Regions from separate parts of the Acetoanaerobium noterae genome, predicted to be linked through region 3. Evidence: riboswitches for the same ligand, from Rfam matches in the RefSeq annotation. Region 3 holds a riboswitch; each other region holds the start of a gene.
What was found. A riboswitch is a leader RNA that binds a small molecule or an ion and turns the genes downstream of it on or off. The one in region 3 is predicted to bind S-adenosylmethionine.

Region 1 (3,166 bases), 520 kb from region 3:
GATATCCTTTGGATTTTCGATTCCTACAGATAGCCTGATCATCTCAGGAGCAATCCCAGCTTTGATCTGCTGCTCTTCACTTAACTGTCTATGCGTCATACTAGCTGGATGAAGCACATGTGTTCTTAAATCTCCTACATGAACTACAAGGCTCGCTAGCTTGACAGAATTTATAAATAGCTTGGCTTTGTCTACTCCGCCCTTCACTCCAAATGATATAACTCCAGAAGCGCCTTTAGGAAGATATTTTTCAGCAAGCTTGTAGTCTTTGGAACCTTCTAGCTTTGGATAGTTGACCCATGCAACCTCATCTAGGCTTTGAAGAAACTTCGCAACCTCTAGAGCATTGTCACTGTGTCTTTGCATTCTAAGAGCCAAGGTTTCTGTTCCTAAATTAATTAAAAATGCATTATTGGGACTCATCGTAGAGCCTAAATCTCTAAGAAGCGATGCTCTTGCCTTTACTATGAAGGCTTGGTTTCCAAAAGCCTCTGTATAGCTAAGCCCATGATATGCCGGGTCTGGCTGAGTAAGGCAATCAAAGTTCCCATTGTTCCAATCAAAATTACCGCTGTCTACTATCACGCCACCTAGACTAGTTGCATGACCATCTAGATACTTTGTAGCAGAATGAGTAACTATATCAGCTCCATGCTCTATCGGTCTGCATAAATAAGGTGTAGCAAAGGTATTGTCCACAACAAATGCCAATTTATTATCATGTGCGGCTTTTGCAAAAGCCTCTATATCAAGTACCTCTACACCAGGATTTCCTAACGTTTCTGCAAATAGCAGCTTTGTTTTAGAATTTACATGTTTTGCAATCTCTTTAGGCTCTATTGTGCATGGAAGTATAGTTGCCTCAATCCCCATACGCTTTAAAGTAGAAGTAAACAACGTATGGGTTCCACCGTATAGATTTGAAAGGCAGATAAAATTATCCCCAGCGCTACACAAAGTAAAAATAGCAAAGAAATTTGCTGATTGACCTGAAGCAACCCCAAGAGCTCCTACTCCACCTTCTAAAACAGCCAGCTTTTTTTCCAAAACCTCTACAGTTGGATTACTGATTCTGGAATACATATGTCCTACTGCTGATAAATCAAATAAAGCTGCAACCTGATCTGCATCATCGTACTTGTAAGTAGTTGACTGCACTATAGGAGCTACTCTTGGCTCTCCACTTTTTGGTTCATAGCCTGCCTGTACACACTGAGTTTCTACACTGTAATTCTTCATTAATATCCTCTCCTTTTCATATTGAGAGTCTGAGAAATTAAAAAAGCCGCACAAAGTGCGGCTTTATGATTTTAAATAAATAAAATCAACAAATCTAAATACAAAAATAGACTTGTAGGCTACACTTATCTCTCAGACTATTGTCTGCTGGAATTAGCACTCGGTTTTATATAAAACCCTTGCCTGGTTTCGTAGGGCCAGTCCCTCCACCAATCTTGATAAGCAACTTTTATTAAGTTTGATTTTTATAATACACTGTTCTAGGATAAATTGCAAGTATTTTTTTAAATTATTAAATCGTTAGCTTCAGTCACTTTTTTCTAAGGGCGTAAATTCAATTTTTCTAATTTTTCTCTTATTTTAGACTCACAATTAATATCTGTTAATACAACCAAATAATCTCCCACCATAATTTTAGTATCTCCTTTTGGAATAAGTTCTACTTCTCCTCTTTTTATAGCGACGAGAAGAGATTTTCCTGGCCAATGTAAATCTTTTACCAAAGAATTTTCAAAAACAGAGTCATGCTGAACTATTATTTCTACAAGAATTTTATTAATATGTTCTTTCTCATCTTCTGGATGTTCTTGAACTATTAAATTATCAAGTAATTTATCATATACTGGAGGACTATTTAAAAGCTCTGCCACTATATATGCTGTAATTGAAACAACTGTGAGTGAAAGCAAATGGTTGAAAGAACCTGTCATTTCCATTATTAAAACTATACCAGTTATAGGTGCTCTTACAATAGCCGTAAAATATCCAGCCATAGCAAGGATAATAAAATTATTAAAAAGACTCTCATCAAAAATTCCATTTCCTATCATTACATGTCCAAAGATACTTCCAATAGTTGCACCTAAAATAAGTAAAGGAAAAAATATACCACCAGGAGCTCCTGATGCAAAACTTAACATCGAAAAAATAAATTTAACTATTAAGATTAAAACAAGAAAACTAATACCATTTTTAAGATTTAGATATTCTATAATCTTATGGCCTCCTCCTGTTGCAAGTGGAAAAACTAAACCTAGAAATCCTGCTAGAATAAAAGGAATTATTATTTTTGTTCTTATATTAAGAAAAGTTAATTTTTTATAAAATTTTTGAGTTTTAAATAAAGTATAATTATAGATAGCTCCAGAAATCCCCAAAACAATTCCTAAAAATATAAGCATTAAGTATCCATTAAGTGGTACTGTTTGGCTTACTGGAAAATTAAAAACTGGATTCATACCAAAAACTTTTTTCGAAATAAAGTCTGCAGTTACTGCAGCAGAAATAGTCGATAGTAAAATGATTGGAGAAAAATACTTAAAAATTTCTTCTAAGGCAAAAATCACACCTGCCATAGGTGCATTAAATGCTGCTGCTAATCCCGCACTCGCTCCACTAGCCATAAGTATTCTTTTTTCTAGTCTACCTTTTCCAATTTTATTTCCAACCCCTTCAGCTATACATGCTCCTAACTGAATAGAAGGACCTTCTCTACCTAAAGATAAACCTGCTACTATAGCAATAGCACCTCCTACAAACTTTGATATTAGTGTGTGCATCCAAGACTTACGTGATTTAAAATATCCTTTTAGAATTCCTTCTAACTGAGGTATTCCACTTCCTGAAATCATTTTATTTTTATCAACTAAATACCCTACAAAATATCCCATTCCAATTAAGAATAAAAAAGTAATAGGGAGAAACATGAAATTTTGATTCAAAAAAGTATATGTAAAATTAGAGATTGTTTCTGCATTTGTTAGTGTGATTCTGTAAAGAACTGAAACTCCTCCTGCCGCTAAGCCAACCACTATACTTTTAAATAAAATAAACATTTTTTCATTATTATGACTTACCAAAATAGTATAATTATTTTTCAACATCATTCCTCCATTTCACGAAAAACTTGTAACCTTCTTTATTCTAT
Region 2 (3,166 bases), on a different contig from region 3:
ATTTGATAGTTTTTCTTTTCCCATAAGTATCTGGGCTGACTCTATGGTTTCCACTATACCTTTTGAACTAGCACTTGCAATTACCATGGAAAGTCCACTTCCTATTAGCATAGAAAGCAAGGTTTGATTTAATCTATCTCTATTTTTCATGCCATAAGAAACATTGCTAAGCCCAAGAGAGGTCTTTATTCCTTTATTTGATAACTGCCTTACAATCTCTACTGTATCAAGTGGCGATATGCTGTAGGTTTTATTTGTAAAAAGCAGTGGGTCTATATAGATATCCTCAGCCTTTATTCCTTCACTTAGGAGTCTGCTCTGAAGCTTTTCTGCTATTTCTACAGTTTCAGCTATGGTAGTTGGCAGGATTTCATTTTCTATGCATAGTCCTATCACACTAGCACCATATTTTTTTGCAAGAAGAAGGATTTCTCTTAATTCCTTTTCGTCCAAAGCAACTGAGTTTATAAGAGCCTTTCCTGCATAATTTTTAAGGGCCTCTTCTATTATTTCAGGCTCCTTTGAATCTATGCAAAGTACAAAATCAGAATTTAACTGTCCACTTATAACTAGCTCCCTTGCTAATGCTTTTTTATCTGCTCCCTCTGCATTGACATTGATATCAATTACATCTGCACCTTTTAAGCACTGCTCTGATATAACGCTTGTAAGTCCTTTTATATCAAACTCTTCCATATACTGCTTTACAGATTTTCTTGCATGAGGATTAATGGCTTCTCCAATTAAAATAAATGCTTCTGAAGAAACTACCTTGCCCTTTGAAGCAAGATATCCATGAGAATTAGTTTTATTCTCCTTATTATTTTTTACTTCTATGCTATCCGCTAACCTTCTTAGCTCTTTAGTAAACTCAGGAGTAGACCCACAGCAAGAGCCTATATATCCCATATTAAGCTCAAAATATGGCTTCATTTGATTTGCAAATTCACTAGCTGACATGCTATAAACTACATCTTCTCCTACAATCTCAGGCATCCCTGCATTTGGCTGAGCAATAAGCTTTACACTGGTATACTTTTCTATCTCTGCAAGTAGCTCAAGTATATCCTTTGGTCCTTTTGAGCAGTTTATTCCTATGGCATCCACTCCTAGAGCATCTAAAATAACTCCTTGGGCAGCTGGTGATACTCCAGTCAAGGTATAGATGCTGTCATAGGTCATAGAGGCGAGTATAGGAATTTTTATAGTGTGCTTCTTAAAAATATCCTTTAAGGCTATTATTCCTGCTCTTAGCTCTGCTATATCACTAAAGGTTTCAAAGATTATATAATCAGGCTGAGATATCGTTATAGCTTCAAGCTGTCTGTAAAATATCTCGTACATTTCTTCAAAGCTCACATCCCCTACAGGCTTTACAAATTCACCTGTAGGTCCTACAGAAAAAGCTGTCTCTTTGCCTGTAGTTTTAGCTAAATTTATTCCTGCAACGTTAATCTCAATTACTTTATCCTCAAGGTCATAGCTTTTTAGCTTAAGAGGATTTGCTCCAAAGGTATTGGTTGTAATTATATCTGCTCCATTATCTGCATATTCTTTATGTATTTGCTTGATTACTTCGGCTTGAGTTAGGTTTAGCTCCTCAGGGCATTCAAAACATATACTTTTGCTAATAAGCTGACTTCCAAATCCACCATCGAATATTTTTATCATTGCTCTCTCCTTCTTTAACTAAATAATAAACTATCCATTAAAGCATTCTAGATTTCTAATGGGGAACCATTGTCATATTCACAATAAAATCTAGCCCATTATTAAGAATATGGATATCTCATAGTTCAATAAAATATTTTTTGCTTTTTAAAAACAAAAAAGCTTTCTCAAAGAGAAAGCCTAAGTTATAAGTTTTCTCTTATCTTCCTGCTACGCAGTTGGATTTAGCACCTTTTCAGTCTGGGCTGAAGGTTGCTGAGACTTCACAGGGCCATATCCCTCCGTCTCTCTCGATAAGAATCATACTATTGAGTTTTTAATTAATGCTTCTTTTTGAAGCTTTGAGAGTTTTTTTATACTGCACTCTCTTTTCATTGCACTGCTTTTTGTATCGTGCCTTTCCACATAAACCAAGCTAACTGGAAGCCTTGCTCTAGTGTACTTTGATGCTGTTCCTTCACAGTGAAGTTTAAACCTCATATCGATATCCACCGTGTATCCAGTGTACAAGCTGTTATCTTTACATCTTAGCATATATACATAAAACTGCCTAATATTTTTTTGTAGTAATTCTTCTTGTTTTTTCATTTAATCCCAGCTTTACTTTTTTTCTGAGTCTGCAAATCTCTTTAAATCAGCTTTGATATCGTCTGCCAGATCATGCCATCTTATCCCTTGTATAGCTCCTTCTAATGCATACAGGGTGTTAATGCAGGCATCTATATCATGCTCTTTTAATATCACATATGCAGATTTTGAACCTAGCTTTCTCAACTCCATAGGAGTAGTTATCCCTGCATTTATTAATCGTTGCTCTAGTGTTGGTCCTATGTTTTCCATATCTGATAGCTTGCTCATATTACTCTCCCCTTTTAATATATACTCTATTCATTCTATATATTTATTAATCTACCAAAATTTAATACCTCATATAATAAATCATCTACTTACTAAAAATATATATAATTTAAATTATATTAAACAAAATTTGCTCAATTGTAAACAAAAACTTTAACTTTTGTAAAAATATTTTAAAAAATTTTTAAGCTTTAGGAAAATGTTTTTCATAATAATTTCATGGTTATTCCCCGATTATTTATATATAAAAATAATTTTTTAAAACATAAAAATATATTTTTTGATGTTGACAAGTAAAAATTAAATCCCTATAATCAGAAAAAAACAAGTATATGCATATCCAGTGATGGGAAAAGTAAGCTAAGAGATGACTCCAGCGAGTCGGCACAGAGTGGAAGGCCGACAGTCTCACCTTAACCGAACAAGGGACCCTGAGGATGCCTTTTGAAATCAAAGTATGAAGGCACGGCTGTCGCCGTTAACGATATCGAGTGAATTGTATTAGTGCACAAATACAATTAATTAGAGTGGTACCGCGGATATAAATCCGTCTCTTTGTAATACGAAGAGGCGGATTTTTTTAATTTCTAAAATAATGGAGGAAAATATAATGAAAACAAATAATATAACTAAAAAA
Region 3 (3,166 bases):
TGTCTGAAATCTATGATATCCATATCCAATCGCTAGATATCCTAGTCCTCCACCACCTACAGCTCCAGCCATTGCACTATAGCCTATAATATTTATTATTGTCACGGTGACATTTAATACAAGCGAAGGCATTGCTTCTGGAATTAATATTTTTAATACTATTTCAAGTGGGGATGCTCCCATTGATACCCCAGCTTCAATTACACCGGGATTGACTTCTAAAATCGAGCCTTCTACTAGTCTTGCGAAGAAAGGAATAGCCGCTACCACTAAAGGCACTATTGCTGCATTCGTTCCAATTGAGCTCCCAACAACTAGCCTAGTAAAAGGAATTATAAATATCATTAAAATTACAAATGGTATTGACCTTGTGATATTTATAAGAATTGACAAGCTATTATAAATTTTGCTGTTTGGTAGTACACTGTCTTCTCTTGTTATCACTAGAAGTATTCCTAGGGGTAGTCCAAGAATAACCGTAAATACAGTTGATATAAATACCATATATAGTGTTTCATTAATTGATGGTATGAGTAAATCTAATAGTTCAATCATTTTATAACACCTCTGCCCGAACATCGTGATTATTTAAATAATCTATAATTGTTCTTAGATTACCATGGCGCTTTAATTCCACAATCAAAGTTCCAAGTGGCTTTTCCTGTATATATTCAATGTTGCCTGAAATAATATTTAGCTCTAAATCAAACTTCTTTACGAGATTTGATATTATTGGATTTTTAGCATTCTCTCCCACAAAGCTAAGCTTTAATAGCTCTCCCTTATAATGCTCTTTATAATCTAAAGACTCTTCTTTAGAAAATATATCTGGGCTACAATTATCTTTATTTGAAAAAATATCAATAGTATTTCCTTGAGCTATAATCCTTCCATTTTCAAGCACCACTGTTTTATCGCAGATACTTTTTACTACCTCCATCTCATGAGTAATAACTACTATAGTTATATTCATTTCTTTATTAATCCTTTTAAGCATACTTAATATTTGATTTGTAGTTTTAGGGTCAAGAGCTGAAGTGGCTTCATCCGATAATAAAATATCTGGTTTGCTAGCTAGAGCTCTAGCAATAGCAACTCTTTGTTTTTGTCCTCCGCTGAGCTGTGAAGGATAAGCATTTGCTTTGTCTGAAAGCTCAACCCAGCTTAGTAATTCATTTACTCTAGCATTTATCTCAGATTTTGGAAGCTTATCTAGTTTTAGAGGAAATGCTATATTTTCATATACAGTTTTGCTATTTAACAAATTAAACCCTTGAAAAATCATCGAAATCTTTTTTCTGGTTTTCCTTAAATCCTTTTGATTTAAATCCATTATATTTATTTTATCTATATAAATTTCGCCACTTGTTGGCTCTTCTATTCTGTTAATACATCTGACAAGCGAAGACTTTCCAGCTCCACTTAGCCCTACGATTCCATATATCTCTCCTTTATCAATCTGAATGTTTATATTATCCAGAGCAATTATGGGTGTTTTGGAATCACTATATACCTTTGATAGATTTCTAATGTCAATCAATTTTAGCCTCCTTAATTTTTGATAATTAAATTGCAAATCGGATTTTGTCGACTAATCCACTTCTAAACAAATAAAAACTCCACACCTTAATCCAATCAAAATTGCTTATGAATATAAGAAATTTTTTTGAAAATAAAAAAATCTCTTTCACAAAGAAAGAGATTAATAAACTAAGATTTCAGTTATCTCTTATCTTTAGGTATGTAATAATACCTCAGGAATTAGCACCAATGCTGCAATGCAGCTGGTTGCCGGGTTTCGTAGGGCCAGTCCCTCCACCTCTCTGGATAAGATTCAGTTGTTTTATATCGTTTAGAATAATATGAATTATATATAGATTAATATCGTTTGTCAACACTATTAATCTATATTTTTTTTATTTTTTTATATTATGACTCTAGTAATTTTACGTTGATAAGGTCCTCTATGGCAGAGATAGCGTTTTCCTCATCTGGGCCATCTATTATTATTTCTATCATCTCACCTTTAGATATCCCCATAGCCATAACTCCCATTATTGACTTTGCGTTTACAGTTTTTCCTGCTTTTTTTATCATTATATCTGATAAGAATTTGTTTGCAGTCTGAACAAAGAGAGCTGCAGGTCTTGCATGTAATCCTATTTCATTTTTTATTGTAAGTTCCTTTGTTATCATTTTTACTTTCTCCCTTCTTTTAGTTCGTTTGCAATATCTTCTATTTTTTTTAATCTATGATTAACACCTGATTTTCCAAGTGGTTTATCTAGCATTTCGCCTAGTTCCTTAAGGCTTAAATCTTCATATTCTACTCTTAGCTCTGCTATTTCCTGAAGACTTTCTGGAAGGTAGTCTATACCTACTGTATTTATAATATAGTTTATAGCCTCTATCTGTCTCATAGATGCATTTACTGTCTTAGTAAGGTTTGCTGTCTCACAGTTGACAATCCTATTTACGTCATTTCTCATCTGCTTCATAATCTTAACGTCCTCTAGCTGAAATAGAGCATTATGTGCTCCCATTATGTTAAGTAAATCTGATATATTATTGCTTTCTTTGATATATACTACGTAGGTGTTCTTTCTAGGTACTATTTTAGCATTAAAATCATATGTGTTTAGTAAATTTCTTATGTAGGTACTTAGCTCGTCATCTACAGTAACAAATTCCATATGATATGTCTTTTCTGGATCTGAAATCGATCCCCCACCTAGAAAAGCTCCTCTAATATATGCACGCTTTGATTTTTCATCAGAGATGAAGGATTCAGGAATGTCACTTTGTATAGTATAATCCTTACCGTCTTTTTTTAGTATACCTATTTCTACTAATATATCATTTGCCCCTTGTTCATATGATACAAACAAGAAATATGTATTGTTCTTTTTTAAATTCTTATTTTTCTTAACCTGTATTTCTACATGAATATTAAAACACATTTTTAGCAAAGAAAAAACTTTTCTTGCAATTGCAGCATTTTCAGTAACAACCTTGAATGACAATTTATTGTAGCCCATTAGCTGCAGGCTTCCGCTCATGCGAATTAGGGCAGCTAATTCAGCGATTCTAACATTCTTATCTTCAGGAATAATCCTTGAAAGCTCGTTTTTAACTTGAGTTGAAAATGACACTTTAATCACCTGAG
Region 4 (3,166 bases), on a different contig from region 3:
GATATGCAAGCGTATATGAAAGCACTAGGTGCAAAGGATGCTATGATGCTAGATGGAGGAGGGTCCACACAGCTGATGGCAGACGGGAAAATTCAAAATACTATGGCATCTGCAGAAAGGTCACTTGTTAATGGGCTTACTATAAAAAATACTGCGCCAAAAGGTAGTATTTCTCAGATTGAAATTTCTGTGCTAAATGAAACTATCTTCCAAGGAGACAAGGTAGAGCTTGCTATAAGAGCTTTTGATGCTTCCAAAAATCCTATAGATATAACTACTCCTAGCTTTCAGGTTTTTGGAGAAGGCATATCAGGAAACTTTGATGGTAGATATTTCACTCCTACTTCATCAGGAAGTGGAAATATAGTAGCTTCATATGGAGGAGTTACTGGAAAAATTCCTGTAGAAATACTTAAGAAAAATGCACCTGATTCAAAAATGGTTCAGACTCTTCCCGCTTCAGGAACAGCAGCAGTATTTGGAAGCATGTCAGGTGGAGAGAGCATAATAGATCAGGCATTTAAGGCAAAGCTTGCTAGCTCAGCTAGCGCAAACCAAGCTGTAATGACTCTAGGTGCTGCGGATAACGCATTTTTAGGAGCGGTGTCAGCCCCAAAGGAAGCCTTTAATGGGGCATATAAATATAAAACCGCTGGAAACACAACATTTATTAGCGTAGACAACAGAAATGGCGGAGTATACAAGGTAAAAGGTCAATGGGACTATTTAAAAGGACTAATGTCAAAGAGTGCTGGGAATGTAGTTATAGTGCTTCAAGGCAGTGACAAGTCAGCAGATAGCATAGACCAAAATGCATTTGACAAAATCATTCAAAAAGAAGCAAAGACTAAGAATGTATATGTTGTATATTCAGGAAAGAGTTTTTCCTCTAGAGTAGATGGAAACGTAAGCTATATCAGTGTAGTAGACTATGCATCTATGCCAAAATCTAATATATATCAAGATATAAAATACCTTCAGTTTGCTGAAGCAGATGGAAAATTGGTATATGGATTCAAGCCTGTGCTTACTCCATAAAACTGATACAAAAATAGTAAAAAATATTTTTCAAAAACATATTGACATATGGTTTTCGCTAATATAAAATAAAATCCGTTGCACAATAAATGAATAAATTCTTGAACCTTATCAAGAGAGGTGGAGGGACTGGCCCTGTGAAACCCGGCAACCAGCACAGCAATGTGAGATGGTGCCAATTCCTGCGAGATATATTCTTGGCAGATGAGGTAACTTTAGTAGTTAAGCCTCTTCTGCGTATGTGTATGAAGAGGCTTTTTAATGCAAAAAAGTCTACATTATGTACGATGTGCCACCTTGGCATATACAAGTGATACGGTTTACAGCATTTAATGCTAGAGATGAGGAGGATTTATTAAATGAGAAGATTATTTACATCAGAATCTGTTACTGAGGGCCATCCAGATAAAATCTGTGACCAAATTTCAGATTCAATCCTAGACGCCCTATTAGTTCAAGACCCTAACTCACGTGTGGCGTGTGAGACAGCAGTTACTACAGGTCTTGTTATGGTAATTGGAGAAATAACTACAAACGCATACGTAGATATCCAAAAAGTAGTAAGAGAGACAGTTAAGGAAATCGGATACGATAGAGCAAAATATGGATTTGACTGCGAAACATGCGCAGTAATCAATGCTATAGACGAGCAAAGTGCAGACATCGCTATGGGTGTAGACGAAGCCCTAGAGCACAAAGAAGGAACTATGAAAGATGAAGTAGAAGCAGTAGGAGCTGGAGACCAAGGTATGATGTTTGGGTTTGCTTGTGACGAGACTCCAGAGTTCATGCCACTTCCTATTTCACTAGCTCACAAGCTAGCTAAAAGACTTTCAGATGTAAGAAAAGACAAGACTCTTGATTACTTAAGACCAGATGGAAAAACTCAAGTAACAGTAGAGTATGAAGATGACAAACCAGTAAGAATAGACACTATAGTAATCTCTACTCAGCACAACCCAGAAGTAACTAGAGAGCAAATCGAAAAAGACTTAATCGAAAACGTAATTAAGCCAATAGTAGATAGCAAGTTACTTGATGAAAACACTAAGTACCTTATCAACCCTACAGGAAGATTCGTAATCGGAGGACCTCAAGGAGATTCAGGACTTACAGGAAGAAAAATCATCGTAGATACTTACGGCGGATACGCTAGACACGGTGGAGGAGCTTTCTCAGGTAAAGACTCTACAAAGGTAGACCGCTCTGCAGCATACGCAGCTAGATGGGTTGCGAAAAACGTAGTAGCAGCAGGACTTGCTAAGAAATGCGAGATTCAGTTAGCTTATGCAATCGGTGTAGCTGAGCCTGTATCAGTACTAGTTGATACATTTGGAACAGGCATTATAGCTGATGAGAAGATTTCTGAAATCATTTCTAAAAACTTTGATCTTCGCCCAGGAGCTATAATTAGAGACCTAGGACTTAGAAGACCGATATTTAAGCAAACAGCAGCTTACGGACACTTTGGAAGAACAGATGTAAGCCTTCCTTGGGAAGAGCTAAACAAAGTAGACGACATTAAAAAAGACGCGGGACTATAAAGATATAATAAATTCAGTAATTTAAACGATAATAAGTTGTTTATGGAACTCAAAAGCTTATAAAAACAAAGGATTAGTACTCAGGGAAATCTGGATACTAATCCTTTTTTCATATCGTATGTTATAATAAATCATATTCAAAATACATTTGGAGTGTATGCTTATGCCTATAGAATTAAAAGGAAAAATTTCAGATATAATATTTCAAAACGATGAAAATGGCTACACTATAGCAAACCTAATCAGCGATGAGCTAGGAGAAGTTACAGTGGTAGGCTGTATGCCATCTGTCAGAGAGCTCGACAATATAAAGGTCAGTGGAGAGTGGAAGACTCACGATATATATGGCAGACAGTTTGGCGTTATGAGCTTTACTCATATGGCTATAGATTCGCTAGATGGAATCATAGCTTACCTAGCATCTGGAACGATAGAAGGCATAGGTCTTAAAATGGCACATAAAATCACAGATAAATTCGGGATAAAAGCTATAGAAATCCTAGAAACTAATCCTAATAGATACTTAGAAATAGAAGGCATAGGCAGAAAGAAACTCGATAAAATGATAAGCTCTCATATGGAAG

Region 1: another riboswitch for S-adenosylmethionine. It lies ahead of B5X47_RS03645 (O-acetylhomoserine aminocarboxypropyltransferase/cysteine synthase family protein); the one in region 3 lies ahead of B5X47_RS00980 (methionine ABC transporter ATP-binding protein).
Region 2: another riboswitch for S-adenosylmethionine. It lies ahead of B5X47_RS04495 (homocysteine S-methyltransferase family protein); the one in region 3 lies ahead of B5X47_RS00980 (methionine ABC transporter ATP-binding protein).
Region 4: another riboswitch for S-adenosylmethionine. It lies ahead of metK (methionine adenosyltransferase); the one in region 3 lies ahead of B5X47_RS00980 (methionine ABC transporter ATP-binding protein).

What each region holds. Positions count from the first base shown of each region.
Region 1 covers NZ_FUYN01000001.1:724,407-727,572, forward strand. Annotated here, with positions in the region: gene B5X47_RS03645 (O-acetylhomoserine aminocarboxypropyltransferase/cysteine synthase family protein) at 1-1,239, opposite strand, end outside; SAM riboswitch class I at 1,362-1,464, opposite strand; gene B5X47_RS03650 (ClC family H(+)/Cl(-) exchange transporter) at 1,560-3,119, opposite strand.
Region 2 covers NZ_FUYN01000002.1:173,663-176,828, reverse strand. Annotated here, with positions in the region: gene B5X47_RS04495 (homocysteine S-methyltransferase family protein) at 1-1,671, opposite strand, end outside; SAM riboswitch class I at 1,868-1,971, opposite strand; gene B5X47_RS04490 (GIY-YIG nuclease family protein) at 1,972-2,259, opposite strand; gene B5X47_RS04485 (TfoX/Sxy family protein) at 2,272-2,529, opposite strand; T-box leader at 2,864-3,087, shown strand; gene B5X47_RS04480 (argininosuccinate synthase) at 3,140-3,166, shown strand, end outside.
Region 3 covers NZ_FUYN01000001.1:204,895-208,060, forward strand. Annotated here, with positions in the region: gene B5X47_RS00975 (methionine ABC transporter permease) at 1-555, opposite strand, end outside; gene B5X47_RS00980 (methionine ABC transporter ATP-binding protein) at 557-1,540, opposite strand; SAM riboswitch class I at 1,727-1,834, opposite strand; gene B5X47_RS00985 (HPr family phosphocarrier protein) at 1,930-2,196, opposite strand; gene whiA (DNA-binding protein WhiA) at 2,199-3,152, opposite strand; gene B5X47_RS00995 (NUDIX hydrolase) at 3,154-3,166, opposite strand, start outside.
Region 4 covers NZ_FUYN01000010.1:7,679-10,844, reverse strand. Annotated here, with positions in the region: gene B5X47_RS12935 (phosphodiester glycosidase family protein) at 1-1,038, shown strand, start outside; SAM riboswitch class I at 1,144-1,249, shown strand; gene metK (methionine adenosyltransferase) at 1,398-2,582, shown strand; gene recD2 (SF1B family DNA helicase RecD2) at 2,746-3,166, shown strand, end outside.